DNA from 3 places in the Streptacidiphilus sp. PAMC 29251 genome. Region 1 is predicted to be linked to each of the others. Evidence: riboswitches for the same ligand, from Rfam matches in the RefSeq annotation. Region 1 holds a riboswitch; each other region holds the start of a gene.
The links. A riboswitch is a leader RNA that binds a small molecule or an ion and turns the genes downstream of it on or off. The one in region 1 is predicted to bind S-adenosylmethionine.
Positions count from the first base shown of each region.

Region 2: linked by a shared signal. The riboswitch ahead of ACXKR8_RS09355 (putative leader peptide) and the one ahead of ACXKR8_RS03565 (putative leader peptide) in region 1 are both predicted to bind S-adenosylmethionine.
Region 3: linked by a shared signal. The riboswitch ahead of ACXKR8_RS13270 (aminotransferase class V-fold PLP-dependent enzyme) and the one ahead of ACXKR8_RS03565 (putative leader peptide) in region 1 are both predicted to bind S-adenosylmethionine.

Region 1 is NZ_CM135725.2:755,340-765,731, reverse strand. Features, by position in the region: gene ACXKR8_RS03595 (hypothetical protein) at 214-630, shown strand; gene ACXKR8_RS03590 (hypothetical protein) at 1,205-1,507, shown strand; gene ACXKR8_RS03585 (adenylate kinase family protein) at 1,551-2,210, opposite strand; gene ACXKR8_RS03580 (glutaminase family protein) at 2,960-5,194, shown strand; gene ACXKR8_RS03575 (isopenicillin N synthase family dioxygenase) at 5,221-6,249, opposite strand; gene ACXKR8_RS03570 (PLP-dependent cysteine synthase family protein) at 6,260-7,252, opposite strand; SAM riboswitch class IV at 7,443-7,555, shown strand; gene ACXKR8_RS03565 (putative leader peptide) at 7,578-7,676, shown strand; gene ACXKR8_RS03560 (ABC transporter substrate-binding protein) at 7,792-8,277, shown strand; partial or broken gene ACXKR8_RS03555 (ABC transporter substrate-binding protein) at 8,288-8,926, shown strand; gene ACXKR8_RS03550 (hypothetical protein) at 8,935-9,081, shown strand; gene ACXKR8_RS03545 (ABC transporter permease) at 9,132-9,866, shown strand; gene ACXKR8_RS03540 (ABC transporter permease) at 9,764-10,063, shown strand; gene ACXKR8_RS03535 (DUF1775 domain-containing protein) at 10,057-10,392, shown strand, end outside.
Region 2 is NZ_CM135725.2:1,962,282-1,972,673, forward strand. Features, by position in the region: gene ACXKR8_RS09310 (LLM class flavin-dependent oxidoreductase) at 1-637, opposite strand, end outside; gene ACXKR8_RS09315 (FAD-dependent oxidoreductase) at 634-1,761, opposite strand; gene ACXKR8_RS09320 (transporter substrate-binding domain-containing protein) at 1,802-2,836, opposite strand; gene ACXKR8_RS09325 (amino acid ABC transporter ATP-binding protein) at 2,885-3,685, opposite strand; gene ACXKR8_RS09330 (amino acid ABC transporter permease) at 3,682-4,680, opposite strand; gene ACXKR8_RS09335 (transporter substrate-binding domain-containing protein) at 4,700-5,263, opposite strand; gene ACXKR8_RS09340 (hypothetical protein) at 5,402-5,731, shown strand; gene ACXKR8_RS09345 (amino acid ABC transporter ATP-binding protein) at 5,753-6,505, opposite strand; gene ACXKR8_RS09350 (amino acid ABC transporter permease) at 6,568-7,551, opposite strand; gene ACXKR8_RS09355 (putative leader peptide) at 7,708-7,794, opposite strand; SAM riboswitch class IV at 7,830-7,938, opposite strand; SAM riboswitch class IV at 8,103-8,216, shown strand; gene ACXKR8_RS09360 (putative leader peptide) at 8,237-8,323, shown strand; gene ACXKR8_RS09365 (LLM class flavin-dependent oxidoreductase) at 8,487-9,710, shown strand; gene ACXKR8_RS09370 (NtaA/DmoA family FMN-dependent monooxygenase) at 9,726-10,392, shown strand, end outside.
Region 3 is NZ_CM135725.2:2,840,043-2,850,434, forward strand. Features, by position in the region: partial or broken gene ACXKR8_RS13250 (NYN domain-containing protein) at 1-331, opposite strand, end outside; gene ACXKR8_RS13255 (hypothetical protein) at 595-867, opposite strand; partial or broken gene ACXKR8_RS13260 (rhomboid family intramembrane serine protease) at 1,024-1,820, shown strand; gene ACXKR8_RS13265 (Lrp/AsnC family transcriptional regulator) at 1,817-2,098, shown strand; partial or broken gene ACXKR8_RS13270 (aminotransferase class V-fold PLP-dependent enzyme) at 2,133-3,505, opposite strand; SAM riboswitch class IV at 3,561-3,695, opposite strand; gene trpD (anthranilate phosphoribosyltransferase) at 3,766-4,836, opposite strand; gene ACXKR8_RS13280 (hypothetical protein) at 4,915-5,325, opposite strand; gene ctaE (aa3-type cytochrome oxidase subunit III) at 5,631-6,251, shown strand; gene qcrC (cytochrome bc1 complex diheme cytochrome c subunit) at 6,359-7,177, shown strand; gene qcrA (cytochrome bc1 complex Rieske iron-sulfur subunit) at 7,174-8,247, shown strand; gene qcrB (cytochrome bc1 complex cytochrome b subunit) at 8,250-9,929, shown strand; gene ACXKR8_RS13305 (L,D-transpeptidase) at 10,000-10,392, opposite strand, start outside.

The sequences.
Region 1 (10,392 bases):
AGAGTATCGCCCGTGCACTCTTCCAGCCGCTCCGCACCCGTAGTGCTGGCGCTCCTTGCGTTCCTGAGTAGCTGCTCGTCCCCACGAGACGCCGCCACGCAACCGGCATCCTCGGCTGCGGCCCCGGTACGCCCTTGCCAGTCCCCCTCGCCCCGCCCCGGCGACGCCGGCGCCCCGGTTTCCGGCCTGCCCGCGGCCGACCAGGTGGCGGCGTTGGGACACCCGCTGACCCTCAGGGGCAGTGACCCCGGGGAACAGGTGACGGTGACGTTCCTGGACGTGGTCGATCCCGCGTGCGGTGTGGGCGGCAATTCCCTGCTCGACCACGGTATGAAGTATGTGGGACTCAGGCTCCGACTGGTCGACTCGGGTTCCACGCCCTATTCCGACTCTCCCAGCAACTGCACCTGGGGCCGCACCGACACCGGCCTCCAGGTGGGTTCCTTCGTGGCCCCCACCCTCTCCGAGGGCCCCGCCGTCGCACCCCACGGCAACCTCGAACTGCAGCCGGGGCGCGGTGCCACGGGCTATGTGGTCATGGAGATACCACAGCACGCACACCTGGCCCGAATCGACTTCACCCCGGACAGTGGATTCGCGGACGACACCGGTGAGTGGAAGCTCAGCTGACCCGGCGCCCCCGCTACCCACCTGCCGACGACGTAGGAGTCGATCCCGCGTCGGCCGCGTTCGGCAGGGTCGAGGTGGTGGCAGAACTCCGCCTCGCACGATCCAAGGCGGTTACAGGTCCAAGGTACTGACCCGGTTCTGATCCACTACGATCCGCCAGCGCTCCCCGGCTTCACCTGCCGCATCGATATGACCATTGAGCATGTGGTCAAAGGTGAACGCCGCAAACTCCGGTGCGTAGTACCTGCCCTCCAGGGGCGCTTCAACTCGTCGGCCAGGGCCGGATCGCCGGCGTCCGGCGCACCGAAGCGGCGCTCGGTGCCGCCCTTCAGCTACCGGACCGGATATCCCACGCCACCCGCCGGGTATCGGCGAAAAGGGTCAAGTAGGCAGTTTCTGAACTATTCAAAGGCGGAGATATCGTCACAAAACCCGCAAATTTCGTGTAGTAGCTCATCTGAACCCCTCCTATAAACCCCTGCGTCATGCAGGAATGTTTCCACACAAGCTCTGGGCTTGTTCCTTAACATCGGGGTGTTTATCTCGGTCGCTGGCCTGCACATATGCTCGACACGTGCAGTCGTTTTCCAACCCCCAAGAACTGACGTCATCGGCGTTCCCGGCCGAGCTCGCCGATGACGTCCAAGCAGTGCTCGCGGTCATGCCCGCTTCTCGGCATCGGCCGGTCGCACCCTTCTCGGTCATGGTCCAGGGCCAGCAGGTCTCCATACCGGGACGCATCTACAACGATGAGCTGTCGCCGGAGTCGGTCGCTGCCCTCTCGTCGCGTCAGCAGCCTGCCGCCGCAGAGAGTGCTGGGCGGCCCTGGCCGAGCCTCGCCCCGAGCGGCAGCACCAGGGTCGACGGATACTGCTGAGCTTGCCCCCGGACAGCCTGGTGATCATCGGTGAAGATCGAAATCAGAGGCTGCGGCTCTGGAGCGCGGCGAGCGCGCGCCTGGATATCTCGCCGAAGGTGCCGGCAGCATCGACGGTGACGAGGAGGCCATGCTCGGCGTAGTGCTGGGTAAGGGGCTCCAGTGTCGATGCGTGGGACATGAACATAGTGCGGAACATGGTCTCGGTTTCGTCCTCGCGCTGGTAGAGCTCCCCTCCGCAGTGGCAGACGCCTTCGACGCGGAGGCGGTCCATCTCCGGGATGAATTGGTGGGTCTGGTCATTGCGGCAGCGGCGCCGCGCCGCCAGGCGGTGGATGCGACGCTCCACCTCTGTGTCGGGAAGACGCAGGTACACCACGCCGTCGAGAGGAGCGTCGAGCTCGCGGAGCAGGTCATCAAGGGCGAGCGCCCGCGAGACGGTTCTGGGGTGTCCCAGGAGGAGGAAACCCGTATGGGTCAGCCACTGCAGGCCGTCGCGGACCACTTCGGTGATGAGGTTCTCGTCGACCAGGTTGCCGGATTTCATGAGCTCAGAGACCCGGATCCCCAGGGCAGTGCCCTGCGAGATGTTGGCGCGCATGAAATCGCCAAGCGTGGTCTGAGGCACCGCCAGCGCCCGAGCCAGCGAACCGACTGTGTCATCTGGCCCTACCACTGGCGCTTCGAAGACGACCACGCGCACCGGTCCGCCACTCCTCAGCTGGGTTCCGACCGCAGGTCCACTGGCCTGTCGATCCGGATCGGCTCGGGTTCCCGCCAGTGGTGATCGTGTCACGCCCCGGCTGGAGTTCGCCAACGCCTTCCATGAATCGATCATCTTTGAGGTGTCGCTGGAGGTCGCCGCAGTACTCCTTCCTCGACCGTATTCTATCGTTGTAAACGGGCAAACAGCATGACACCACACCCCTTGGCCGGTGTCTATACGTCGCATGGGCAATGAGCGGAAGTGCCCTCATGTCAGGGCGGGTGACGGCTGGTCGGCCGCGAGCCGGCCGGTGGAGAGGTCGATACCCGGGTGCGTGGTGGGGTCGCGGCGTTGCGTGCCACGGGCCGCAGCCCTGGGGTGTCGACAATATGGGCTCGGAACGCCACGTGATCATGCTGTCCAGCTGCTAGTTCTCCCCTTCGGTGGGGCAGTGGGCCCTGGATGCGCGCGAGTTGGGGTGCGCGTTGCTGGTGGTCCCGGTGGGCGGTGGGGTGCCCGCGGCAGGCGGATGGGGATGTTCTCGCTGAGGGGTGGACAGCGCCATTGGGGGCGTGCTGTCATTCCAGTGCTCGCATTGCAACGTTGTTATTTGCGTGATCGCTGCTTCACCTACGGCTGACGCCACGGCCTGCCCCGGCCGTATCCACGTCTGTGCTTCGGAGGTGGGGCCGGGCCCAGCTCCCTGAACCAACGCCGCTTCCACCAGCGGCTCCTGGAGGAAACCCATGTCGCACCTGATGGACTCACCCGACCGGACCGAGGGCACGCAGCGGACCGATCCGGGCGACGGCCTGAGCCGTCGCGGTTTGATCCGCTGGACCGGAGCGGCCGGACTCGGAGCGGCCGGTGTCGCCCTGCTGCCAGGTATGGCGCAGTCCGCCGAAGCGGCCGTCCCCGCGTCCCCCTCCGCTGCCGGTCGTATCGGGACGAGCGCGAGCACAAGCGCGAGCGCGTTCGCGTCCTCGTTCGACCCGATCCGGCCTCCGGCCGTGCCCCTCGCCGTCCGCTCTCCCTACCTGAGCACCTGGCTGCCGGCCGACAACCTGGCCGGCACCTGGCCGAGCTTCTGGACCGGCCGCACCACCGCCATGGCCGGCATCGCCCAGATCGACGGCGTGGCCTTCCTGTTCATGGGCGCGCCGAACATCGACGGGCATGTCCTGCGCGGCATGATGCAGCGTTCGCTGACGCTCAGCGCCACCCGTTCGACCTATGTCATGGAGGCCGCCGGCGTCCAGTTGACGCTGACCTTCCTGTCCCCGATCGAGCCAGGGGACCTGCGCCGCCAGTCGGTACCCCTGTCCTACCTCGCCGCGGACGTGCGCAGCACCGACGGCAGGTCGCACCAGGTGAGCCTGTACTTCGACATCTCCGGGGAGTGGGCCCACGGCGACTCCGGCACCAAGATCCGCTGGTCCCAGGAGCAGGTCAAGGGCAGCGGCAGCACCTCGCTCACCGCGCTCTCCTTCACCCCGGACACCCCGGCCGTGCTCAGCGAGAACGGCGACATGGCCAGTTGGGGCTCGGTCGTCTGGAGCGCCACCAACCGACCCGGGCTGACCTGGCAGATCGGCGCCGACACCGCGGTCCGCTCCGCCGTCCTCGCCAACGGAAAACTCGGCAACACCGCCGACAGCAACCAGCCCCGGGCCATCAGCGACAACTGGCCGGTGTTCGGCTTCAACGTCGACTTCGGGGCGGTGCGGTCCAAGCAGTCGGCCGTGCTGTCCGTCGGCCACGTCCGGGAACCGGCCGTCAGCTACCTGGGGGCGGACCTCCCGCCGCTGTGGCGCTCCTACTGGTCCACCTGGCAGCAGATGGCCGCCTCCTTCCACGCCGACGCCACCGCGGCGCAGACCCGGACCGCTGTTTTCGACGCCAAGGTGCGCCATGACGCCACCGCGGTCGGCGGCGCCAAGTACGCCGCGCTGTGCGCGCTGTCGCTGCGTCAGGCCTTCGGCGGAACGGAGCTGGTGAGCTGCAACGGCGAGCCCTGGGCCTTCCTGAAGGAGATCTCCAGCGACGGCAATGTCTCCACGGTGGACGTCACCTACCCGGCGATGCCCGCGTTCCTGTACGCCGACCCGGCCTATCTGGGGCTGCTGCTCGCGCCGCTGCTGGACTACCCGGAGAACGGCGGCTGGCCCAAGGAGTTCGCCGAGCACGACCTGGGCTCCCACTACCCGGTCGCCTCCGGGCACAACGACGGCAACGAGGAGGACATGCCGGTCGAGGAGTCCGCCAATATGCTGCTGATGTGCGCCGCGTACCTGGCGCGGATCGACGCTCCGGCCGCCCGGGCGTTCGCCGCCAAGCACTACACCGTCCTGAGGCAGTGGGGCGAGTACCTGGTCGCCAACGCGCTCGACCCGGGCTTCCAGAACCAGACCGACGACTTCACCGGCTTCATCGGCCACAGCGCCAACCTGGCGCTGAAGGGCATCCTCGCCATCGGTGCGATGGGCCAGATCGCCACCGCGGCCGGCAACACCGCGGACGCCAAGCGCTACCGGACCACCGCCGCCGGCTACAGCTCGCAGTGGGCGGCCAAGGCCCAGGACACCACCCCGGACCACCTCAAACTGGCCTACGACCAGCCGGGGACCTGGAGCCTGAAGTACAACGGCTACCCGGACCGGCTGCTGGGCCTGAACCTGGTCCCGAGCTCTGTCGCCAAGGAGGAGGCCGACTGGTACCTGACCCAGGTCAACCAGTACGGGGTGCCGCTGGACCTGCGGCACTCCTACACCAAGGGCGACTGGGAGATGTGGACCGCGGCGTGGCTGCGCGGCCACCCGGTCAGCCAGTTCCTGATCGACGCGCTGTACGACTTCGCCCACACTTCGCCCTCACGGGTGCCGTTCACGGACCTGTACGACACGGTGACGAACCATCAGAGCGGTTTCCAGGCCCGGCCGGTGGTCGGCGGAATCCTCGCCCTGCTGAGCCTGGGCAGGTAGCAGGTAGCAGGTAGCAGGTAGCACCGCTACCGGGACCCGTCCGTCCCGGCCAGGACGTCGGACCACCAGCGTTCGGCGACCCGGGGGTGCGAGCGCAGCCAGCCGACCAGGGCCTTCTCCCCGAACGCGGCCAGCAGCGGATTGTCCGGGTCGTCGGTGACCCCTCGGGAGCGGGCCGCCAGTTCGGGCGGCAGCGTCACCGCCTCCACCACCGCGTCGAGCCGGGGGCCGAGGAAGAACGGGATCGAGTAGCGGTCCACCCCGGGACGGGGGCTGACCACCCGGTGCCGGGTCGCCTTGAGATAGCCCTGGGTGGCGATCTCCAGCATCTCGCCGATGTTGAAGACAAAGGCGTCCGCGAGCGGCACCGCGTCGATCCAGCTCCCGTCCTCGCGCTGCACCTGCAGCCCGCCCACCTGGTCCTGCTGGAGCAGCGCGAGGTAGCCGTAGTCCTTGTGGGCGCCCACCCCCTGCTCGGCTTCGGGGGCGGGCCGCGGCGGGTAGTGGATGACCTTGAGGCTCACCGCGGCCTCGTCGTCGAACCAGCGGTCGAAGTAGTCCTCCTCCTGTCCCAGCGCGGCAGCCAGCGCGCGCAGCACCTCGCGGCTCACCCGCAGCGCCTCGGCCTGCCAGCGCAGCACGGTGTCGCGCAGCCCCGGCAGGGCCGGGGGCCACTGGTTGGGGCCGATCAGCCGCAGGTAGTCCGGGGCGCCGGGGACGGGTTCCAGCGCCGCCCGCTCCGGGCCGATGTCGATCTGCTCGCGCCAGTCCGCGCTGCCGGCCGTGTACTCGGTCCCGGTCCGGGTATAGCCGCGGAACTGGGGAGAGTTGAGGTTCTCGATCTCCAGCCGACGCGCCTCGGGCAGTGCGAAGAACTCCCGGGCCGCGTCCAGCGCCTCCGCCCGCAGCCGGGCCGGGACGCCATGCCCGGTGACATAGAAGAACCCCACCTCATGGGCGGCGGACCGGAGTTCGGCGAGGAAGGCCGGACGGTCGGCGGCGGGGTCACGAAAGCGGGAGATGTCGATGACCGGCAGGGATGCTGGCGTTGTCACGGCGCCTCCTTCACGGAATTCGGGGGGCCAGGTAACCGAGTTCCTGGAGCCAGCGGTCGTCGAAGACCTTGGAGAGGTAGTTGCGTCCGGAGTCGGGGAGGATGACGACGACCAGATCCTGGGGCCCCAGCGTCCTCGCCACGCGCAGGGCGGCGGCCACCGCGGTGCCCGCGGAGCCGCCGACCAGCAGCCCCTCCTCGCGGGCCAGCCGGCGGGCGGTGAGGAACGACTCGCGGTCGCTGATCCGCTCGAAGCGGTCGACCACCTCGGGGTGGTAGGACTGCGGCCAGCTGTTGTCCAGGGACTCGGGGTGACGGAAGAAGCCGATGCTCTCGACCAGGTAGGGGCTTCCGTCGCCGCCCGAGTACACCGACGTCTCCGGGTCGGCTCCGACGACGGTGACCTGGCCTCCGCTGACCTTCTTGAGGTACTCGCCGGTCCCGGTGATGGTGCCGCCGGTGCCGACGCCGGAGACCAGGTGGGTGATCCGCCCGTCCGTCTGCTCCCAGATCTCCGGCCCGGTGGTGCGGTAGTGGGCCTCCGGGTTGGCGGGGTTGTCGTACTGGTTGGCCAGCCAGGCCCCGGGAGTCTCCGCGACGACGCGCGCGGCCGTGGAGAACACATGGTCGGGGTGCTCGCGCGGCACGTCCCCGGGGCAGACGAGCACTTCGGCGCCGTAGGCCCGCAGCACGGCGACCTTCTCCGGGCTGCTCTTGTCCGGGATCGCGAAGACGCAGCGGTAGCCGCGCTGTGCGGCGACCATGGCCAGGCCGACCCCGGTGTTGCCCGAGGTGCCCTCCACGATCGTGCCGCCGGGCAGCAACTGCCCGGCCTCCTCGGCCGCCTCGACCATCGCCAGGGCGATCCGGTCCTTCACACTGCCACCGGGGTTGACGTACTCCAGTTTCGCGTAGACGGGTGCGGGCGCCGCGTCGGTGACGCGGTTCAGCCGCACCAGCGGAGTGTTGCCGACCACATCGGCAAGGGAAGCGTGGACATCCAAGGCCGTACTCCTCGCAAAGCGGAACGTGCCGACGGGGGTCGACCGGGCGGGCCGGGCCGCTCCCCACCGTCGGCCCGCCCGTCCGTTCCTGCCATTTTCATCGCCGAATGTGAACCCCGTGCTGCGGCAGTGTGTCGCCAATTCCGGGCTCTTGTCGGGTCGGTGGGAGGCGCGCTATGGTCCCGCCATAGGTGATGAGCGTCAGCGAACGGCCCTGGCCTGCTGACCAGCAACCCTCCTCCGCGGTGGGGTGCTCCAGGTGAACACCAGGCCGGGTCCGTGGGGGCCCGGCAAGCGCGAATTCGCTGAGCGGAGGTCCTGACGGATGAGTACGCGACACGCGTTCACCAGCTGCAGCCGTCGCCACATCGACCTGCAGCGCGTGGCTGGCGCCCTCTGTACGGGCCCGCGCGCCGAGCTCTGACGGGCCGTCACGGGCTCGCAGTTCCGTAATACCTTCTGCGCAACCTCTTCGTTGACGAATCGATGAATCCATCGTGGCGCTTTCAGCGCGCCCGAAAATACGTCAGGATGCCGAAATGAGTGACGAAACTCCGCAGCCCGAACCTGTACAGCCCGCTCTCGTCGACGCGAATGTGGACCTCGACGCCGCCCAAGGCGTTTCCCGGCGCCGTGTGCTCACCCTGGGCGCCGTCGGCGCCGGTGTGGCGGCCGCGGCGGGGCTGGGCAGTTGGGCCTTCATCAGGAGCGACAGGAAGGACACCACCGCCGCCGACGGCCTCACCGTCACCAAGTCCTGGGCCGGTCGGCAGCTGACGGTGACCGCCCCCAGCGGTGTCTGCGAGGCCCCGCTGATCGTCGCCTACGAGCGGGGCTTCTTCAAGGACGCCGGGTTGAACGTGGTCCTGAAGAAGACCGGCACCGACGAGGACGTCACCGCAGCGGTCGGCTCGGGCAAGTACATCGCCACCAACGGGATCTTCTTCAACTTCCTCGGCCCGATCTACAACGGCACCCCGGTCAAACTCTCCGGCGGACTGCACCACGGCTGCCTCGACCTCTAACGTCCGCAACGACGGCTCGGTGCCCACGGTGGCGTCGCTGAGAGGCAAGAAGATCGGCGTCAGCAGTCTGCAGGGTTCGGCTCCCAACTTCTTCTCGCTCGACCTGCTGGACGCCGGCATCAACTCCAGTCCGGCGGCCAAGCAGGTCCAGTGGGTGGTCATCGAGCAGGACCTATTGCCAAAGGCCCTGCAGGACAAGCGAGTTGACGCCATCGCGACCGCCGGCGGCTTCCTGCCGATCATCCAGGGGGTCAAGGCGGGCTGGGCGAAGGAGCTGTCGAACAACCGCGATCTGAGCCGCAACTCCTCCTACCCCTGCTGCGCGGTCGCCCTCAATGAGGAGTTCGTCAGCCAGGACCCGGTCACCGCGGCCAAGCTGGTCACCGCCTGGGCCAAGGGCTCACGCTGGGCCGGGGCGAACCTCCAGGCCACGGCCGAGCTCGAGTCCAGCAAGAAGTACATCCCGGACACCCCGGCGAACATCCTGCCGGTGCTGCAGACCCTCACCTTCGACCCCTCGCCCAAGAACCTGCAGCAGGTGCTGCAACCGGGCATCGACAAGTTCATCCACACCGGCTTCCTCCCCGCCAACACGGACTCCCAGGCGCTCGCCGACAAGGTGTTCGTGAACCTCGGCCTCACCTTCTGAGGCCGGGCATGGACCTCAGCACGCTCACGGATTCCCCGGCCACAGCCGGGCAACAACAGCCGGACCCGTCCGCCGAAACGACCGTCCAGGGCGCCGCGCGCATCCACGCGGCCCTGGAGAAGGTCACCCATCCGCTCCGGATCAACCCATCCTGACCGGCGCCGGCATCCTCGCCTGGATCGCCTTCAGCGCCCTCACCGAGGCCGTGCACGACAGCTCCAAGCTGCCGCTCGCCGACGCCGCCGCCATCCACGACACCACCACCTTCACGGCGATCGCGGGCCTGGTCGTCGCCGGGACCGCCGCGGCGCTCTGGGCCCTGAGTGCGACCCGCACCCGCCTGGGCGCCCGCACCCGGCTCGGCGCCCGTGCGGCCGCACGCGTCGCCCACGGCGCCGCCTGGCTGTTCGGATCGGCGTTCTGGGCCGTGTTCTGGGAGATCTCCACCGCCAAGACGCAACTCCTCTCCACCCCCTACTTCGCAGCGCCGCAGGAGATCTTCGACCACCTCTGGCACGACCGGCGGATCCTCGCCGAAAGCCTCGGCAACTCGCTCCAACTCCTTTCCCTGGGATTTGCGTTGGGCCTGCTGGCCGGTCTGGTCACCGGCGTGTCGATCGGCTGGTGGCAGCAGGCCAACTACTGGGTGCACCCGATCCTGATGTTCCTCGGCCCGGTGCCGACCCTGGCCTGGGTGCCGGTCATCTTCGTGCTGTTCCCGAGCGCCTACACCGGCGCGGTGTTCCTGATCGCGGTCAGCGTGTGGTTCCCGATCACGGTGCTGACCCGGGCCGGCATCGTCAGCATCCCCGTTCGTACTACGACGTCACCCAGACCCTGGGCGCGAAGAACTGGTTCCTGCTGCTGCGGGTGGCCCTGCCTGCGGCTCTGCCGAGCATTTTCACCGGAGCGTTCATGGCCCTCGGCTCCTCCTTCGTGAGCCTCACGGTGGCGGAGAACTTCGGGGTGAACTCCGGACTCGGCTGGTATCTGAACTGGCAGAAGGGCTGGGGCGACTTCCCGGCCCTCTACGCCGGGATCGTCGTCCTGGTGGGCGTCTGCGGGCTGCTGCTGACCCTGCTGTTCCGGTTGCGCAGCTGGGCGCTGCGCTGGGAGAAGGAGCTGACCCGATGGTGACCCGCACCCACACCAGGACCGGCGCCGCGATCGACATCCGCAACGTCACCCAGGCGTTCCGCAACGGCGACAACGACCTGCCCGTCCTTGACGATGTGTCACTGTCAGTCCAGCCGGGCGAGTTCATCGCCCTGGTCGGCCCCAGCGGTTCCGGCAAGTCCACGCTGATCCGGCTGCTGGCCGGCCTGGACCGCCCGCTGTTCGGTGCGGTGCAGGTCGACGGCAGCGCGGTGACCGGCCCTGACCCGAGCCGGGCGCTGGTCTTCCAGGACCCGACGCTGCTGCCCTGGCGCACGGTCCGGGGCAATGTCGCGATCGGCCCCCAGGCG
Region 2 (10,392 bases), 1.2 Mb from region 1:
CGGGCTCGGAGGAACCGCCGAAGTAGACCCGGGGAGTCGGTTCCGGCGGGCGGCGCAGTTGCGCGCCCTCCAACTGGTAGTGCTTCCCGTGGTAGTCGAAGGCCTCGCCGGTCCAGGAGGACCTGACCACGTCGAGGAACTCCTCGGCCCGGGCGTAGCGCTCGTCGTGGCCCAAGTGGTCGCCGTAGCCGCGCTGTTCGGCGTCGCTGCCGCCGGCCACCACATTGAGCAGCAGCCGGCCCCCGGACAGCCGTTGGAAGGTGGCGGCGGTCTGCGCGGCCAGCGCGGGTTCGACCAGGCCGGGCCGGAAGGCGACCATGAACTTCAGCCGCCTGGTCCTGGCGATCAGCGCGGCGGTGACGATCCAGGCGTCCTCGCAGTGCGCCCCGGTCGGGGTGAGCACTCCCTCGTAGCCCAGGTCGTCGGCAGCTTCCGCGAGTTGGGAGAGGTAGGCCAGGCTGGCCGGCCGCTCGCCGGCCCCGGTGCGGGTGGCGTGGACGCCGTCCGCGCCGATGCCGGTGCCGTGCACCGAGCCGCCCAGGCGCCGTCCGTCGCCGCCGGTCGGCAGGAACCAGTGGAAGGCCGTCTCCGGCCGGGCCGACGTTGAGGTTGAGGCCGAGGTTGAGGTCGAGGTCATTGGTCCGCTCCTCGCTGAGTGCGTTCGCGGCCCAGGGCGAACCGCTGGGCGCCGGGCGCGCCGGTCACCAGCTCGGCGGCCAGCGCGCCGATGGCCGGGGCGAACTTGAAGCCGTGCCCGGAGAATCCGGCCAGGACGGTGACCGGGCCGTCCCGGTCCACCACGAAGTCGTGGTCCGGGGTGATCGTATAGAGGCAGGTGGTGGCGGTCGGCGCAGTGGTGTCGGCGCCGGGCAGCCACTGCTCGGCGTAGTCCACGACCCGCCGCAGGGCCGCCGGGTCGATGCTGCGGTCACGGTGGTCGGGATCGACCACCGGGCCGACCGCGTGGAAGCCGATCTTCACCCCGTCGGCGCTGCCCAGCCCGTACACCCCGGAGTCGGCGGCCAGCGCCGCTCCCCCGTGGTGGATGAAGCTGGGCCAGGTCAGCGCGTCCGGGGCGGTCGGCCGGGCCGGGAAGTGGACCGGCTGCTCCTGGGTGACCCGCAGCGCCGGCAGCCCGCCGACGGCCGCGGCCGCCAGGCCGGGCGCCCAGCCGCCGACCGCGACCACCACGGCGTCCGCGGACAGCACCTCGCCGTCCGCGGTGACCACCTCGGCCCTGGCCACCCCGTGCCGGAGCAGCTTCTCCACCCGCACCTGGTGCCGGATCACCGCGCCCTTGGCGGCGGCCGCCTGCTGGAAGGCGAGCGTGGCCCGGTCGGCGTGCACCCGCCCGGCGGCCGCGTGGTACAGCACGCTGCTGTCGAAGCGCAGGCCGGGCCAGCGCTCGCCGGCCTGCTCCGGGGTGAGCACCCGGGCTGCGTGCCCCCCGGCACGCAGTTCCGAGTACAGCGCCTCGGTCGCGGCCGGCGGGCCGTGGTCGACCGCGCCGGTGAGGTCGAGCACCTGCTGCCCGGCCTCCTCCTCGACCTGCCGCCAGAGCGGCAGCGCGCGGGCGGCGAGCGCCACATAGAAGGGGTCGGGGTAGGCCAGCCGGAAGATCCGGGAGCTGCCGTGCGAACTGCCCTCGGTGTGCCCGGGGGCGAACCGCTCCAGCAGGGTGACCGCGAATCCGCGGGACGCGAGCTGCCAGGCCGCGGCGGAGCCCATCACCCCGCCGCCTACCACGACCACATGTGCCATGGGTCTTGTCACACTCCTCTTCAGTACTGGTTCACAGGGGTCAGGAGTTGGTCAGCGGCAGGCCGGGCGGGTTGATCAGCGACGTGGGCACGGCCTCGTTGCTGAGGTTCCAGGCGGCCAGCCACTTGGCGTAGTCGCCGCTCTTGATCAGGTAGTTGATGGCGTCGGCGGTGGGCTTGGCGAGCCCGTCGCCCTTCTTGGTGGTGGCCGCGATCAGCCCCTGCAGGGTGGCCCCGGCACCGGAGAACTTGCCCGCGCTGCGGGTCGGGTTGGGGGTCTTCGCGGTCTGGGTGACGTGGTAGGCCACCCCCGGGTTGGGGCCGAAGTAGCCGTCGATCTTGCCTGAACTCAGGGCCAGATAGGTGGAGTTGTTGTCCTGGAAGTACTTGATGGTCAGCTTCTGGCCCTCGGCCTTGAGCTGGGTCTGCCACTGCAGCAGGATCTTCTCCTGGTTGGTGCCCGCGCCCACCGCGATGGTCTTGCCGGCCAGCACGTGGTAGTCGCCGGTGAAGTTCCAGGTGCTGCTCTTCGGGGCCTCGAAGCCGAGGTTGTCCTGACGGTAGCTGGCGAAGTCGTACTTGGTCTTGCGCTGCTCGGTGTCGGTGATGTTGGAGAAGCCCAGGTCGTTCTTGCCGCTGTCGATGCCCACGAACAGGTTGTCCCAGGTCGCGTTGTTCAGCACCGGCTTGAGGCCGAACACCGCGGCGACCAGGCGGCCCAGGTCGGGCTCGGAGCCGGTGAAGGTCTTCTGGTCGGAGCCGACGAAGCCCAGCGGCGGGGAGCCGGCCGGCAGCAGACCGAGGCCGATGGTGAGCTGTCCGCTGCTGACCACCGAGGCGGGAAGCTCCGCCCGGATCGAGGCGACCTCGGCGACGGTGATGTCGGTCTCGGTCGCCGAGCCGTTGGACAGCGCACCCACCGCGACGGTGGTGCTCCCGGACGGCGCGCTGGTCCCCGCGGCCGGGTTGGTGGTGCCGGAGGAGCTGCTCGCGCAAGCGGACAGGCCGCCGGCGAGGACGATCAGAGCGGCGCTCAGCGGGATGAGGCGGGCAGGTCTGACGATGGCGCTGGACATGGTTCTCCTAGGAAGTGCGGTAGCGAGAGAGGGGTTGAGAAGGGGGGTTCAGAGGACCTTGCTGAGGAACTCACGGGTGCGGGCGTGCCGGGGGTGGTCCAACACCTCGGCGGGGGTGCCCTGTTCGACGATCCCTCCGCCGTCGATGAAGACGATCAGGTCGGCCACCTCGCGGGCGAAGCCGATCTCATGGGTGACCACGATCAGCGTGGTGCCGCTGCTGGCCAGGTCCTTGATGGCGGAGAGCACCTCGCCCACCAGCTCCGGGTCCAGGGCGGACGTCGGCTCGTCGAAGAGGATCACGCCGGGTTTGAGCGCGAGCGCCCTGGCGATGGCGACCCGCTGCTGCTGTCCGCCGGAGAGCTGCCGCGGGTAGGCGTCGGCCTTGTCGCCGAGCCCGACCCGTTCCAGCAGCTCGCGGGCCTGGGCCCGGGCCTCGTCCTTGGTGGCGCGGCCGGTGGCCACCGGGGCGGCGGCCACATTGTCGATCGCGGTCAGGTGCGGGAAGAGGTTGAACCCCTGGAAGACGAAGCCGATCCCGCTGCGCTGGGCCAGGATCGCCCGCTCGCTCAGCTCCTTGAGCCGGTCGCCGTGCCGGCGCACCCCGATCAGTTCGCCGTTGATGCTGACATGGCCGACGTCGAGCTTCTCCAGGTGGTTGATCGCCCGCAGCAGCGTGGACTTCCCCGAGCCGGACGGGCCGAGGATCACCGCGACCTGTCCGGGCTGGACGGTCAGGTCCACCCCGTCGAGCACCCGGTGCGTGCCGTACCACTTGTGGGCGCCGTGCACCTCCACCGCGGCGGCGGTGGGGACGGCCTCGACGTCGGGGGCAGTGGTGGTGGTCATCCGGTCACCGTTCCCAGGTTGGTGCGCTCGCGCAGGCGACGCAGATTGGCTCGCAGGCGCTGCACCGGCGTGGGCGGGATGGTGCGCACCGCGCCGCGGGAGTAGTAGCGCTCCACGTAGAACTGGGCGATCGACACCACGCTGGTCAGGATCACGTACCAGGCGGTGGCCACCATCAGCAGCGGCACCACGTCGCCGGGGTAGGTGCTGCCCATGCTCTCCACCTCGCCGAAAAGGTCCAGCAGGGAGACGTAGAACACCAGCGAGGTGCCCTTGATCAGCCCGATCAGCTGGTTGACATAGGCCGGGACGATGGCCCGCAGCGCCTGCGGCAGCACGATCCGGCGGAACTGGTAGCCCTTCGGCAGCCCCAGCGCGGCGGCGGCCTCGTGCTGGCCCTGGTCCACCGACAGCACGCCGGCCCGGACCACCTCGGCGGCGTAGGCCGCCTCGTTCAGGCTCAGCCCGACCGTGGCCACCACCAGCTCGCTGGCCAGCTTGGACTCGTCGAAGTGGAAGAAGCCGGGGCCGAACGGGACGCCCAGGCTCAGCGTCCGGTACAGCGCGCTGAAGTTGAACAGGATCAGCAGCACCACGATCAGCGGGATCGAGCGGAACAGCCAGATGTAGATCCAGCTGACCCCGCGCAGCACCGGGTTCCTGGAGAGCCGGGCCAGCGCCAGCACGATCCCGCCGACCAGGCCGAGGACGGCGCTCAGCGCGGTGACCTCCAGCGTGACCACCAGGCCGCGCAGGATCACCGGCCGGACGAACCAGTACGCGAACCGGTCCCACTGGTAGAAGGGGTTGCTGACCAGCCCGTGGGCGAACTGGGCGGCGAGCACCAGCACGATCAGGGTGGCGATCCAGCGGCCCGGGTGCCGCAGCGGGATGACCCGCTGGGAGGAGAGCGGGCGCTGCGCTTCGGCGGCGGCGGGCTCGGCGTCGTCCGGCGGTCTGTCGGCGATGGAGACGCTGGGAACGGGTTCGGTCATCGGAGGGACTCCTGCCGGATCAGAAAGTGGTGGGCGGATTGACGACGGAGGTGGAGAGGCCGATGCCGGGAACGCCCCACTTCGCGAAGATCTTGGCGTAGTCCCCGCTGGCGATGAGCTTGTTCACCGCGTCGCTGAGCGCCTTGGAGATCGGCGAGTTCTTGGCGGTGACGAAGCCGACCGGGGTGGTGCTGATCTGGCCGAGGTACTTGGTGTCCGGGATGTGGGTCGACTCGTACTTCAGGCTCAGGGTCGGGCCGAAGTAGATGTCCACCTTGCCGTTGGCCAGGCCCAGGAAGATCGGCGCGGTGTCAGCGAAGTACTGCACCTTGTAGGGGCTCTTGCCGGCCGCGGCGCACTTGGACGCGCCGTCGGTGAGGATCTGCTGGAAGGTCGAGCCCGGGCTGGTGGCGACGTTGAAGCCGCACAGGTCGGTGAGGGTGGTGGCGCTGTCGATCTTGAGGTCCTTGGCGCCCAGGAAGGACTGGCCGTCGTTGAGGTAGGTGGCGAAGTCGACCACCTGCTCCCGGGCCTTGGTGGCGCCGAAGTTGTCCTGGCCCACGTCGTACTTGCCGTTCTGCACACCGGGATGACGGTGGGGAAGGTGCCGTACTGCACGTCCCAGGTCACCCCGAGCACCTTGGCGACGGCGTCGCGCAGGTCGATGTCGAGGCCGACGGCCTTGCCGTCCGGGCCCTGGCCGCCGTGCGGCAGGCCGGAGGTGCCGACCACCTGGCTGGTGCCCAGGATCAGCGAGCCGCGACTCTGCACCGCCGCCGGGAGTTCGGCCTTCAGCGCGGGGTCGGCCTGGATCGAGGACACCACGTCCTGGGTCGGCAGCGCGGTGGACGCGGCCTGGGCCGGCTGGGCCGCCTGCGACGCCTGGGACGAGGAGCCGGCCGCGGGCGTCACCGTCTTGCCGGAGCTGGAGGAACCGCAGGCGGTGAGCAGAGCCAGAACGGCGGTGGCGGCGAGCGCGGCGGATGCCTTATGGGGGACGTGCGACACGGAAGTTCCTTTCAGGGAACGGAAAATGGCATGGCGGTGGTAGGGAAGTGGCGCAGGGGCGGTGTTAGAGGACTGCGGCGAGGAAGGCGCGGGCCCGTTCATGGCTCGGATCGGCCAGCACCTCGGCCGGGGAGCCGGACTCGATGATCCGGCCGCCGTCGAGGAAGACCATGGTGTCGGCGACCTCCCGGGCGAAGCCGATCTCATGGGTGACCACGATCATGGTCATCCCGCTGAGGGCGAGGTCCTTCATCACCGCGAGCACCTCGCCGACCAGTTCGGGGTCGAGCGCGCTGGTGGGTTCGTCGAACAGCAGCAGCTGCGGGTCCATCGCCAGCGCACGGGCGATCGCCACCCGCTGCTGCTGGCCGCCGGACAGCTGCCGGGGGTAGGAGTCCTCCCGCCCGGCCAGGCCGACCCGCTCCAGCAGTTCGCGGGCCCTGGCTGCGGCCTGCTTCCGGGAGCTGCCGCGCACCGCCACCGGGGCCTCGACGATGTTCTCCAGCACGGTGAGGTGCGGAAACAGGTTGAACTGCTGGAAGACCATGCCGACCCGGGCCCGCTGCCGGGTGATCGTCCGGGGGCGCAGCTCATGCAGTTTGCCGCCGTGGTGGCGGTAGCCGATGATCTCGCCGCCCACCTCGACGAACCCGGCGTCGGGCCGTTCCAGGTGGTTGATGCTGCGCAGCAGGGTGGACTTGCCGGATCCGGAGGGGCCGAGCAGGACGGTCACCTCGCCCTGGCGTACGTCCAGGTCGATCCCGTCCAGCACCAGGTGGGTGCCGAAGCTCTTGCGCAGGCCCCGGATCCGGACCAGCGGCGGCTCCACCGCGTCCGGCACGGCCGCGTCCTGCACCGGCTCGCTCACGAGAGGCTCGCTCATGAGAGGCCCGCCAGTTCGCGTCCGGTCCGCCCGAGCAGCGGCACATTGCCCCGGAAGGTCTGCCAGAAGCCCTCCCCGGAACGGCGGTTGCTGCCTCGGGCGTAGTGCCGCTCGACGAAGTACTGGCCGATCGAGAGCAGCGTGGTGAGGATGATGTACCAGAGCGTGGCCACCAGCAGCAGCGGGATGATCAGGTAGTTCTGGTTGTAGATCAGCTGGGACGAGTAGAGCAGGTCCTGCACCGCGATCACGCTGACGATCGAGGTCGCCTTCAGCATCCCGATCAGCAGATTGCCCGACGCCGGGACGATGGCCGGCATCGCCTGCGGCAGCACGATCCGGCGGAAGATCCGCCCCTGTCCCAGACCCAGCGCCTCGGCCGCCTCGGTCTGGCCGTGCTCGACCGAGAGGATGCCGCCCCTGACGATCTCCGAGGAGAAGGCGGCGACGTCCAGGGTCAGCCCGACGAAGGCGGCCAGGATGCCGCTGAACAGATGCGCGGTCTTCACCGTCACGAACTCATGGCCGAACGGGATGCCCAAGGACAACTTCGGGTAGAGCGAGGCTAGTTCATACCAGAAGAGCAGTTGCACCAGCGGCGGCACCGACCGGATCAGCCAGACGAAGCCGAAGCTGAGCCCGCGCAGCACCGGGTTCCGCGACAGCCGCATCGCGGCCACCCCGATCCCCAGCAGATAGCCGGTGGCCATCACCGCCGCGGTGAGCCAGAGCGTCAGCTCAAGGCCCTTCAGGATCGACCCGTTCAGGAAGAAACTGCCGACCGTGCCCCACTGGAACCTGCTGTTGCTGAACACCGTGTGGACGAACATCGCGAACAGCACCAGCAGCGCCGCGGCCGAGACCCACTGGCCCGGACGGCGCAGCGGGACGAGTTTCGCGGCGAGCAGCTGCTCGTCCGAGGGCGGCGGCGGGGGTTCCGGTGCGGCGGGTATCCGGGCGAGGGTGTCCGAGCGGCTCATGGTGTGCTTTCCATCCCGTGGGGGCGCAGCACCACTCCGTGGCCCGGGGAGGGGCTCGGACGGGTGGCGGCGTGGTGGGGTGAGGGCGTGATCGAGTCGGAATCACGGCGTTGAGAAACGCCGGTTTGGTCACGGACCGTGGTCAGGAGACCGGGGTCAACAGACCGGGGATGTCCTCGGACACAAGGCGCTGCTCACCCGAAGCAGGTCGACATGGCGTCGGGCCACTCGCTGTGCCTGCATCTGGATCACCTCGCTCGTCTTCCGGCCCCACCGGGGCCTCGCGCTTACAGGAGAATCGTCCTGTCGGGTCGTCACCTGGAGCACCCCACCGCGTCGGAGGGTTGCCGGTCAGCGAGCCAGGGCTTGGTGCTGACGCTCATAACCAGGGCCGATGCTAACCGCTCAGCAGATTTTAGACAATGCCGTCCATCTGCTGGGAAGACTTTCCGACCACCCGGTGTTGGGGCAAAGGAAGTTGATGTTTTCTCGAACCCGAGTCGATCACTGGGGATTGTGTTCGACGCCCAACCGGAGCTACCGTGAGCTCAGGTTATGAGCGTCAGCGACAAGCCCTGGCTTGCTGACCAGCAACCCTCCGACGCGGCGGGGTGCTCCAGGTGACGACCAGGCGGTGCCGGTCCAGGCAACCGCAAGCGCGCGAGTGAAGGCGGAGGTGACAGCAGTGCGTCGATCCATCGGCACGTACTCCCGTCGGCACATCGATCTTCAGCGCATCGCCAGCGCCCTCTGTCCGACCTGCCGGGCCTGACCCTCAGCCTGAGCCGCAGCGCGTCCACCGCGCTCCGCACCCGCACGTACCTCTCCCTCTCCGCACCGCCGACGCCGCCCCGGGCCCAGCCCCGGCGCGGGTTCCGTTCGGCATGCCCTCCGCACCGGTGGCGCCCCCACCCGTAGCAGGAAGCGACATCCCCATGCCTCAGCCACACCCTGCCCTCCACCTCTCGGTGGCCCTGGACGGCGCCGGCTGGCACCCCGCCGCCTGGCGCGAACCAGATGCCCGCCCGAAGGAGCTGCTCACCGCGGCGTACTGGGCCGATCTGGTCGCCGAGGCCGAGCGCGGGCTGCTGGACTTCGTCACCATCGAGGACTCGCTCGGCCTGCAGTCCTCCGGGCTCTCCGCCCCGGACCAGCGCACCGACCGGGTCAGGGGCCGCCTGGACGCGGTGCTCATCGCCGCCCGGATCGCGCCGCTGACGCAGCACATCGGGGTGGTCCCCACCGCGGTGGTCACCCACACCGAGCCGTTCCACCTCTCCAAGGCGATCGCCACCCTGGACTATGTGAGCACCGGCCGGGCGGGGGTCAGGGTGCAGGTCGCCGGACGCCCCGACGAGGCCGAGCTCTTCGGCCGCCGCACCGTGCCGTCGTTCCGGCTGGAGGACTTCGCCAAGCCGGAGGTCCAGGCGCTGCTCACCGAGTTGTTCGACGAGGCCGCCGACTACGTCGAGGCGGTCCGCCGGCTCTGGGACAGCTGGGAGGACGACGCGGAGATCCGCGACACCGCCACCGGCCGTTTCGTCGACCGCGACAAGCTGCACTACATCGACTTCGAGGGCGGCAAGTTCAGCGTCAAGGGGCCGTCCATCACCCCGCGCCCGCCGCAGGGGCAGCCGATCGTGGCGGCGCTGGCGCATGCCACCGTCCCGTTCCGGCTGGTCGCCCGCTCGGCCGATGTCGGCTTCGTCACACCGCGTGACCGCGAGGACGCCGGGGCGATCCTCGCCGAGATCCGCGCCGAGCAGGAAGCGGCCGGCCGCAGCGAGGAGACCGTGCACGTCTTCGGCGACCTGGTGGTGTTCCTGGACGACAGCAGTGACGCGGCGCAGGCCCGCCGGGAACGGCTGGACACCGTGGCCGGCGAGCCGTACAGCAGCGACGCGCAGATCTTCGCCGGGACCCCCGCCGAGCTGGCCGACCTGCTGCAGGACTGGCAGCAGGCCGGTCTGACCGGCTTCCGGCTGCGCCCGGCCACCCTGCCGCACGACCTGGAGCAGATCACCCGCGGGCTGGTGCCGGAGCTGCAGCGCCGCGACGCCTTCCGTACCGCCTACCAGGCCGACACCCTGCGCGGGCTGCTGGGCCTGACCCGCCCCGCGAACCGCTACGCCGCCGCCGCCCGACCCGCCGCAGGCTGAGGAGAGACCGGAACCATGAGCAAGCCCCTGAAGCAGATCCACCTCGCGGCGCACTTCCCCGGGGTGAACAACACCACGGTGTGGAGCGACCCCGAGGCCGGCAGCCACATCGAGTTCAGCTCCTTCGCCCACTTCGCCCGCACCGCCGAGCGCGCCAAGTTCGACTTCCTCTTCCTGGCCGAGGGCCTGCGGCTGCGCGAGCAGGGCGGCAAGGTCTACGACCTGGACGTGGTCGGCCGCCCCGACACCTTCACCGTGCTGGCCGCGCTGGCCGCGGTCACCGAGCGGATCGGGCTGACCGGCACCATCAACTCCACCTTCAACGAGCCCTACGAGGTGGCCCGGCAGTTCGCCTCGCTGGACCACCTCTCGGACGGCCGGGCCGCCTGGAACGTGGTCACCTCCTGGGATGCCTTCACCGGCGAGAACTTCCGCCGCGGCGGCTTCCTCAAGCAGGAGGACCGCTACTCCCGCGCCCAGCAGTTCCTGGCCACCACGGCCGAGCTGTTCGACTCCTGGGACGGCAGCGAGATCGTCGCCGACCAGGAGTCCGGGGTGTTCCTCGGCGACGCCGACGCCGGCCGGTTCGAGCACCACGACCAGCACTTCGACATCGCCGGCCGGTTCAACGTGCCGCGCAGCCCGCAGGGGCGCCCGGTGATCTTCCAGGCCGGGGACTCGG
Region 3 (10,392 bases), 2.1 Mb from region 1:
AGCAGGTACGCCACCGCGGCGACGTCCTGGGGTCGGCGGCGGCGGGGACCTGCCCGGCCTCCAGCGCGGCCACCAGGTCCGGCTGGCCCAACCGCACCCGTTCCGCTATCCGCGACCGGAACTCCGGCTCGGTCTCCAGCGCGGACGCGATCGCGGTGGCCCCGCGCCTGGCCCGCTGCACCGGGGTGAACTTGGCGTACGGGCGCAGCCGGTGCGGCAGGTCCGCGGCCGGCACGGAGGCGAGGCCGTCCGCGGCGATGCCCACGACCCGCCGCCGCACCCCCTCCGGCAACGGCCGGTCCAGCCGCTCCGCGGCTGCGCCTCCGGGCAGAACTTCGTCTCCGACCTCGGAGGCAGCGGCGGCCTCGGAAGCAGCGGCGGAGTCGGGCGCGTCAGCCACGGCGGGGTCGGCGGCAGCGCCCCCGGAGGGGGCGTCGTCGGCGGCGGGCACCGCGAAGTGCGGCGCGGCACCGCCGTCCGGCCTGTCGTCTCTCTCCACCACGCCCTGTGCTCCGATCCGGTCCCGGCCCTCGTGGTCCGGAGGACCATTCTCGCCCGCTGTGCCCCCTACTCGTCACCGCGCCACTCGGATGCCTACTGCTCGGCCTTGGCCACCTGCGCCGCCGCCTCGGCGGCGGCCCCCGGCCGGTCCACCAGTTCGATCTGGTCCACCGCGTTGCACCAGCGGCAGCGGACCGACTCGACCACCTCGCTCAGCACCTCGCGCTCCTCCACCCGGGGCTCCCCCGCCAGGTCCAGGTGGATGAACTCCACCACCCGCGAGGACCGGGTCACGTCGAAGCGGGTCAGGTTGCCGCACAGGGTGCAGCGCCACCGGGTCCCCTCGGTGGGAAGGGGAACAGACATGGGTGGTCCTCTCGGGTCGGCACGGCTCGGCTCTGGTCGGCTCGCAGGAGTTTCCGCTCCGTCAACCCTATGGCCTCGCTGACCGGCGCGAAGACCTTCCCCCACATGGAGGGGTGGTCCGGTGTCAGATTTGTCCGATGAAGGAATGCTTACTGCATGGTGATCCCGGTACGCACGGCAGGCGACGACAGCCCGGCTCCGTACGTCCCGGTGGTGACCTGGGCGCTGATCGCGCTGTGCACCCTGGTCTTCCTGGTCGGCCCGGTCTCCGGCGTCGACCCGCTGTACGGCAGCGGCAGCGCCCGGGCCTGCTCGGAGCTGGCGTACTACCAGCACTGGGGGGTGATCCCCGGAGAGCTGCTGGACAACCGGGCGGCGGCCCCCGCCGCCGCCGGCGGCTGCCCCGCCCCGGTGCGTTCCCCAAGGTCCCGGCCCTGTCGGTGCTGACCGCGATGTTCGTGCACGGCGGCTGGATGCACCTGATGGGCAACATGCTCTTCCTCTACGTCTTCGGCGCCATGGTCGAGGAGCGGATGGGCCGGCTGCGCTACCTGCTCTGCTATCTGGGGCTGGGGTACCTGGCGACCTACGGCTACGCCCTGTTCGCCGTGCACGGCAGCAGCGGCACGCAGACCCTGGTGGGGGCCTCGGGGGCGATCGCCGGGGTGCTGGGGGCGTACCTGTGCCTCTACCCCAAGGCACGGGTGACCAGCCTGCTGCCGTTCCTGCTGTTCCTGCCGCTGCGCTTCCCGGCCTGGCTGGTGCTGGGGGTGTGGTTCGCGATCCAGTGGGCCTCGGTCGGCGCGCCCTCGGCGGCGGTCACCGGGGTCGCCTACACCGCCCATCTGATCGGCTTCGCCGGAGGCTTCCTCTTCTGCTGGCTGCTGTACTGCCGCAGGCGTGGATACTCTGGCCGGACGAAGCCGTCCATCCTGCCAGGAGAACCCCCGTGATCACCGCGATCGTGCTCATCAAGACCAGCGTCGACAGGATCCCTGAGATCGCCGAGACGATCGCCGCGATCGACGGCGTCAGCGAGGTGTACTCGGTGACCGGGCAGCACGACCTGGTGGCGATGGTCCGGGTGCGCGCCCACGACGACCTGGCCGAGGTGATCCCCGGCCAGGTCAACAAGGTGGCCGGGGTGGAGTCCACGGAGACCCACATCGCCTTCCGCACCTACTCCCGGCACGACCTGGACGCCGCCTTCGCGATCGGCCTCGACGAGTAGCCGCCGCTGGGAGGGACCCAGGCCAGGCGGCGAGTCAGGCCTGGCGGCGGGTGTCGGGCACGCAGCGGCCCCCTCGGTCCGGTAGGCCCACTGCGCGCCCTGGGTGACCAGCTCGCGCACGGCCGCGACGAAGCGGTCGATGTGCTCGTCGGGGGTGCCGGCCCCGAAGCTGACCCGGATCGCGTTGAGGCTGCGCTCCCCCGGCAGCGAGGCCTCGGGGGCGCCGCACTCGGACGGGGAGGCCTCCTCGCCGCCGAGCAGGGTCCGCACCAGCGGGTGCGCGCAGAACAGCCCGTCCCTGACGCCGATGCCGTACTCGGCGGACAGCGCGGCGGAGAAGTGCGAGCTGTTCCAGTCCTGGACCACGAAGGAGAGCACGCCGACCCGCGGGTGGTCCTCGCCGAACAGGGTCAGCACCTTGACCTGGGGGATGTCGGCGAGCCCGGCCCGCAGCCGGCCGATCAGGTACTGCTCCCGGGCCACCAGCCGGTCGAACCCGGCCTCGGTGAGCGCCTTGCAGGCGGAGGCGATGGAGTAGGCCCCGATCACATTGGGCGAGCCGGCCTCGTGCCGGGCCGGCCCCTGCTGCCACTCCACCGCGACCGAGCCGTCGGCCTCCCGGGCCACGGTGCGGCTGGCGCCGCCGCCGGCCAGGTAGGGCTCGGCGGCGTCCAGCCAGTCGCTGCGGCCGGCCAGCACGCCCGCGCCGAAGGGGGCGTAGAGCTTGTGCCCGGAGAAGGCGACCCAGTCGACGTCGAGGTCGCGGACCGACACCGGGTGGTGCGGGGCCAGCTGGGCGGCGTCCAGGACGATCCGGGCGCCGTGCCGGTGCGCGGTGGCGGCCAGCTCGCGGACCGGCCAGATCTCCCCGGTGACATTGGACGCCCCGGTGACGCAGACCAGCTTGGGGCCCTCGGGACACTCCCCCAGCGCCTGGTCCAGCGCGGCCACCGCCTCCTCGGGGGAGCGCGGGGCGCGCAGGTAGCTGACGGTCAGGTCCTCGCGGCGCCACGGCAGCAGCGAGGCGTGGTGCTCGGTCTCGAAGGCGAACACCCGGGTGCCGGTCGGCAGCACACCCGCCAGCAGGTTCAGCGAGTCGGTGGTGGCCCGGGTGAAGACCACCTGGTCACCGCCGCGCAGGTCGAGGAACTCGGCGACGGTGGCCCGGCTCTGCTCGAACAGGTCGGTGGAGAGCTGGGACAGGTAGCCGGCCCCGCGGTGCACGCTGCCGTAGTAGGGGGCGTAGGCGGCGACGTCGTCCCAGACCCGCTGCAGGGCCGGAGCGCTGGCGGCGTAGTCCAGCGCGGCGTAGGTGACCTTGTCCCCGTCGACCAGCGGCACCTCGACGTCACGGCCGAGCACGGCCAGCGGCTCGCAGACAGCGACGACATCAGAGTACGTGGACATAGCGGCCCCTCCAGGGCATCCAGTGGACCCCTGGCCAATGGCCGTACAACAGAGGGATCCGCGCTTGCCCTGCGGCAGTGTTGCCGAAGGGCCTGGTCGTCACCCGGAAGCACCCCGCCACGGAAGGAGGGTTGCCGGACAGCAAGCCGGGGCCGCTGCGGATTTTCACCGCGTGCTGTCACTCGTGACCTGTGAAGAAGTATGACAGGGGTCCGCCCACCGGGAGAACCCCTGTCCAACATGTGGAACAGCCGTTGGGACTACTTGTGCGTCGCCGCAGCCCAGCGGGCCAGCGCCGCCTCCGCCGCGCCCGAGTCGATCGACTCGGCGGTGCGCTTCATCGCCGCCGCCAGCTGCTCCGCCAGCGGGGCCGCGGTCTGGTCCAGGGCGACCAGCGCCGAGGCGGAGTTGAGCAGGACCGCGTCCCGCACCGGGCCGTGCTCGCCGGCGAAGACCCGGCGGGCGACCTCGGCGTTGTACGTGGAGTCGGCCCCGCGCAGCGCCTCGATGCCGACGTACTCGATGCCGACGTCGTGCGGGTCGAAGGTGCTGCGCTCGACCTCGCCGTCGCGCACCTGCCAGACCGTGGAGGTGCCGGTGATGGTCAGCTCGTCCAGCCCGTCGTCGCCCCGGAAGACCAGCGCGGACGCGCCGCGCCTGGCCAGCACGCCGGCGATGAGCCCGGCCATCCTGCTGTCGAAGCAGCCCACCGCGTTGGACAGGACCCGGGCCGGGTTGGTGAGCGGGCCGAGCAGATTGAAGAAGGTGGGGATGCCCAGGTCGCCACGCGCCGGACCGGCGTGCCGCATGGCGGGGTGGAACACCGGGGCCGGGCAGTAGGTGATGCCGACCTCGGCGGCCACCTCGGCCACCCGCCGCGGCGTCAGGCCCAGGTTCACGCCCAGCTTCTCCAGCACGTCGGTGGCCCCGCTGGCGGAGGAGGCGGCCCGGTTGCCGTGCTTGACCACCAGCGCGCCGGCGCCGGCCGCGACCACCGCCGACATGGTGGAGATGTTCACGGTCTTGGCCCGGTCGCCGCCGGTGCCGACGATGTCCACCGCCCGCCCCGGCACCTCGATCACCGTGGCGTGCCCGTACATGGCCTCGACCAGGCCGGTGATCTCCTCCACCGTCTCGCCCTTGGCGCGCATCGCCACCATGAACGCGGCGACCTGGGCCGGGGTGGCCTCACCGGTCATGATCCGGTCCATCGCCCAGCCGGTCTCGGCGGCGGACAGGTCGGTACCCGCGATCAGCGTGCTGAGGACGTCCGGCCAGGAGCGCGCCTGCACGGGGTCGCCGCCGCCGTTCGCAGGAAACACGTGAGCCATGGCCGTGGGCCTCTCATTGGATGGGATGAGGGAGAGGCCCCAGCCTAGCGACCGGGCACATCGCCCGGACGGGAGATCTCAGCGAACGAGATGCGCGGCGCCCCGGAGCAGGGTGGTGGCCGCCTCGGCCAGCGCCACCGGGTCGACCGGCGCGGCGATGGCCGCGTCCGCCCGGCTCCAGGCGGCCAGCCAGGAGTCCTGCGGACGGCCGATCAGCACCAGCACCGGGGGGCAGCCGTAGACCTCGTCCTTGAGCTGGCGGCACAGGCCCATCCCGCCGACCGGGGTGGCCTCGCCGTCCAGCACCAGCAGGTCGAGCCGGCGGCCGCCCTTGGCGTGCGCGTCCAGGGCCTTGATCACGGCGGGCTCGGTGGCGCACTCCAGGTACTGAAGCTCCGCCAGGTCCGCGGCGGGGCGCTTCCCCAGGGCCAGCAGGACCTGCTCGCGCGTGTTTCGGTCGTCGCTGTAGACAAGAACGTTCAGTGCCATCGTCCGTTATCCCCCTGGGATGTGATCGGGACCACTTCGGCGTCCCGCGGATGCTACTCCGCCGGAGGGGGCTGTAGCACCGGTGCGTACCGGGGAGATCGTCGGGGCAGCCGTCCGGCGGTCCGGGGTTCACCATTTCGAGGGACCCACGGCCAGTCGCGCGAGGGCGGCCCGGTGCGGGGCTCCCCGCCATTCGGGCTACCTGCCTGGTCGTCAGGGGTCCGGCACCCGGCGGAGGGTACGACAGGGTGCGGACACACCGAGGAACCACCCCCGGAGTGAAGACGGAATAAGCGACCGACATAATGGCGGTCGTGGCGACAGCAACTGCAGTAGAAACCGGACACGCTCACGGATCGGTCAACCGGCCGAACCTGGTCAGCGTGGGAACCATCGTCTGGCTCGCGTCCGAGTTGATGTTCTTCGCGGCCCTGTTCGCGATGTACTTCACACTCCGCTCGGTGACCGGGACGGAATACTGGCATTCCCTCAACGAGGCCCTGAACGTTCCCTTCGCGTCGGTGAACACCACCGTCCTGGTGCTTTCTTCCTTCACCTGCCAGATGGGTGTGTTCGCCGCCGAGCGCGGCGACGTGAAGAAGCTCCGGGCCTGGTTCATGCTCACCTTCGTCATGGGCGCGATGTTCATCGGCGGTCAGATCTACGAGTACACGGACCTGGTGAAGGTTGACCACCTGTCCCTGTCCTCCTCCCCCTACGGCTCGGTGTTCTACCTGACCACCGGGTTCCACGGCATGCACGTGACAGGTGGCCTGATCGCCTTCCTGCTGGTCCTCGCCCGTACGTACGCCGCGAAGCGGTTCACGCACGAGCAGGCAACGGCCGCGATCGTCGTGTCCTACTACTGGCACTTCGTCGACGTGGTCTGGATCGGCCTCTTCGCGACCATCTATCTGATCAAGTAGTGCAGGGTCGGACCGTCCCCTCGGCTCACCGCCGGGCGGTCCCCACAGACCGACCTGACGGTCAACCAGACTCCAGACGCTCCAGATCCTCACACCGGGGTTAATCCGTGCCCAAGAATTCCAAGAAGCCGCTCTCCGCTCGACGACGCCACCCGCTGGCAGCGCTCGTCGTCCTACTCTTCGCGCTGGCGACCACCGGCGGGCTGTACGCCGCTTTCGCGCCTGCCAGCAGTGCGCAGGCGGACTCCGGCCAGTCCCTGTCGGTCGAGCAGGGCAAGAAGCTGTTCGCCGTCGGCTGCTCCAGCTGCCACGGCCTGAACGGCGAAGGCACCAAGATCGGCCCGACCCTGGTGGGTGTGGGTTCGGCCGCGGTGGACTTCCAGGTCGGCACCGGCCGGATGCCGGCCCAGCAGCCCGGCGCCCAGATCCCCGCGAAGCGCAACATCTACTCGCAGGCGCAGATCGACCAGCTGGCCGCCTTCGTCGGCTCGCTCGGCGCCGGTCCGACCGTCCCGACGGCCGACCAGTACGCCGCGGGCAATGTGTCCCGGGGCGGGGAGCTGTTCCGTACCAACTGCGCGATGTGCCACAACTTCGCGGGAGCCGGCGGCGCTCTGTCCGAGGGCAAGTTCGCGCCCTCGCTGGACGGTGTGAGCCCCAAGCACATGTACGAGGCCATGCAGACCGGGCCGCAGAGCATGCCGAACTTCCCGGACACCACGATGAGCCAGCAGAACAAGCAGGACATCATCGCCTACGTCACCCACACGACGGACCAGGCGAAGAACCCCAACTACGGCGGTCTCACGCTGGGCTCCCTCGGCCCGGTCACTGAGGGTCTGTTCGGCTGGATCTTCGCGCTGGGCGCCCTGATCGGTATCGCGATCTGGATCGCCGCCCGCACTCCCAAGGCCAAGAAGTCATGACGAGCCAGGACAACATGTCTGAAGAACACCTGCCGGTGGCCCAAGGGGCCCACGGCGGAGCGGTCGCCGTGGTCGGCGACTCCTTCGCCGATCCGGGGCTGCCGCCCCACGAGCACCGACGTACCGACATCGACGAGCGGGCCGCGGCCCGGGCCGAGCGCCAGGTGGCGTTCTGGTTCCTGCTCTCGATGATCGCGACGATCGGGTTCATCGCGTCCTACGTGGCGATCCCGCGCTCCAACGGCGACGGCCACACCGGGGTCGTGTACCTGTTCCCGCTCGGCCACCTCAGCGCGCTGAACTTCGCGCTGGGCATGACCCTGGGCGTGTCCCTGCTCGGCATCGGCGTCGGCGCGGTCCACTGGGCCCGCACGCTGATGTCGGACGAGGAGCACGCCGCCGAGCGGCACCCGATCGAGGCCTCCCCCGAGGTCCGCGAGCAGGTCTTCGCGGACTTCCGCCAGGGCGCCAAGGAGAGCGGCTTCGGCCGCCGCAAGCTGATCCGCACCACGATGATCGGCGCCATGGCGATGGTCCCGCTCTCGGCCGTGGTGCTGTTCCGCGACCTGGGCCCGCTGCCGGAGAAGAAGCTCGACTCCACCGCCTGGGCCAAGGGCAAGCTGCTGGTCAACATGAACACCGACGAGCCGCTGAAGGCCTCCGACATCAGTGTCGGCTCGCTGACCTTCGCGATGCCCGAGGGCGTCAAGGAGAGCGACGAGGACTTCCAGGAGGTCATCGCCAAGGCCGCGGTGATGCTGGTCCGGATGCAGCCGGACGACATCAAGGACAAGAAGTCGGCGTCCTGGGGCTACGAGGGCGTCCTGGTCTTCTCCAAGATCTGCACCCACGTCGGCTGCCCGATCAGCCTCTACGAGCAGCAGACGCACCACGTCCTGTGCCCGTGCCACCAGTCGACCTTCGACCTGGCCGACGGCGGCCGAGTGATCTTCGGCCCGGCCGGCCACCCGCTGCCGCAGCTGCAGGTGTCGGTCAACAGCGACGGGTACCTCGAGGCACTCGGCGACTTCAGCAAGCCCGTCGGCCCCGGCTTCTGGGAGCGCAGCTAACCATGACCATTCACGCGGAAACACCCGAACCGGACGACTCGCACGACGACCACCAGATCGGTCACAGCGAGGCCGGGGTCGAGCAGGCCCACATCGGCGAGAAGGCCGCGGACTGGGCCGACGGACGCCTCGGCATCTACGGCCTGGCCAAGGCCAACATGCGGAAGATCTTCCCGGACCACTGGTCCTTCATGCTCGGCGAGATCTGCCTCTACAGCTTCATCATCATCATCCTGACCGGCGTCTACCTGACGCTGTTCTTCACCCCCAGCATGGGCGAGGTCGTCTACCACGGCGCCTACACCCCGCTGGACGGCATCCGGATGTCGGAGGCCTACAAGTCGACGCTGGACATCAGCTTCGACGTCCGCGGCGGCCTGCTGATCCGTCAGATCCACCACTGGGCGGCCATCGTCTTCGTGGCGGCCATGCTGGTCCACATGATGCGCGTCTTCTTCACCGGCGCGTTCCGCAAGCCCCGCGAGATCAACTGGCTGTTCGGCTTCCTGCTGCTGTTCCTGGGCATGTTCGACGGCTTCATGGGCTACTCGCTCCCGGACGACCTGCTCTCCGGTACCGGTATCCGCTTCATGGAGGGCGCGATCCTGGCGACCCCGGTGGTCGGCAGCTACATCGCGATGTTCCTGTACGGGGGCCAGTTCCCCGGAACCGACATCATCCCGCGCTTCTACACCATCCACGTGCTGCTGATCCCGGGCATCATGCTGGGCCTGCTGGTGGCCCACCTGATCCTGGTCTTCTACCACAAGCACACCCAGTTCGCGGGCCCCGGCCGGACCGAGAAGAACGTCGTCGGCATGCCGCTGATGCCGATCTACATGGCCAAGGCCGGCGGGTTCTTCTTCCTGGTGTTCGGTGTGATCGCGATGGTCTCCGCGGTCGCCTCGGTCAACCCGATCTGGGCCTACGGCCCGTACCGCCCCGACCAGGTGTCCACCGACGCCCAGCCGGACTGGTACATGGGCTTCTCCGAGGGCCTGATCCGGATCATGCCGGGCTGGGAGATCAGGGCCTGGGGCCACACCCTGGTGCTCGGCGTCTTCATCCCGCTGGTGATCTTCGGCGGGGTGATGATCGTGATCGCCGCCTACCCCTTCCTGGAGGGCTGGATCACCGGCGACAAGCGCGAGCACCACATCCTGGACCGCCCGCGCAACGCGCCGATGCGCACCGCGTTCGGCGTGGCCTGGATCGCGGAGTACCTGATCCTGCTGGTGGCCGGCGGCAACGACCTGTTCGCCACGCACTTCCACCTCTCGATCAACACCATCACCTGGGCCTGCCGGATCCTCTTCTTCGTCGGCCCGGTGATCGCCTTCACGGTCACCAAGCGCTGGTGCATCGGGCTGCAGCGGAACGACCGCGAGAAGGTGCTGCACGGCCGCGAGTCGGGCACCATCAAGCGGCTGCCGCACGGTGAGTTCATCGAGGTGCACACCCCGCTGGACGCCGAGTCGCTGCACACGCTCACCGCGCACGAGCAGCTGCAGCCGCTGGAGCTGCCGGCCGCGGTGGACGAGAACGGCGTCAAGTCCAAGGTCCCGGTGCTCACCAAGGTCCGGGCCAAGCTGTCGCAGAGCTACTTCGGAGAGGCGGCGCAGATCCCCAAGCTGACCCCCGAGGAGCACGCCGAGCTCACCAGCGGCCACGGCCACCACTGAGTTCGTTCGTCAGTAGCAACGGAAGGGCCCCAGCCTCAGGCTGGGGCCCTTCCGTTTGGCTGCCGGGTCGTCAGGCCTGCGGGCGGAGGAGCCCGACCTGGGCGGCGGCGGTCCCGGTCGCTGCGGTCGCCGCCGAGGTGTCGACCGGCTTGCCGAGGGCGCTGCCCTTGAGCCAGTCCGCCCAGGAGAGGTTCCAGTCGCCGTAGCCGTTGCCGAAGGGCTCCATGGCGTGGCCCTTGCTGTTGACCACCTGGACCACGTCGCCCTTGTGGAAGGTGTCGTAGAACCAGTGCGCGTCGTCGGTGCTCATCCCGGTGCAGCCGTGGCTGACGTTGGACACCCCCTGCGAGCCGACCGACCAGGGCGCGGCGTGCACGTACTCCCCGCTCCAGGTGACCCGGGTGTCCCAGAGCACGTTCAGGGCGTAGGCGTTGGAGCTGCCGGCCGCGATGCCGACGGTGCT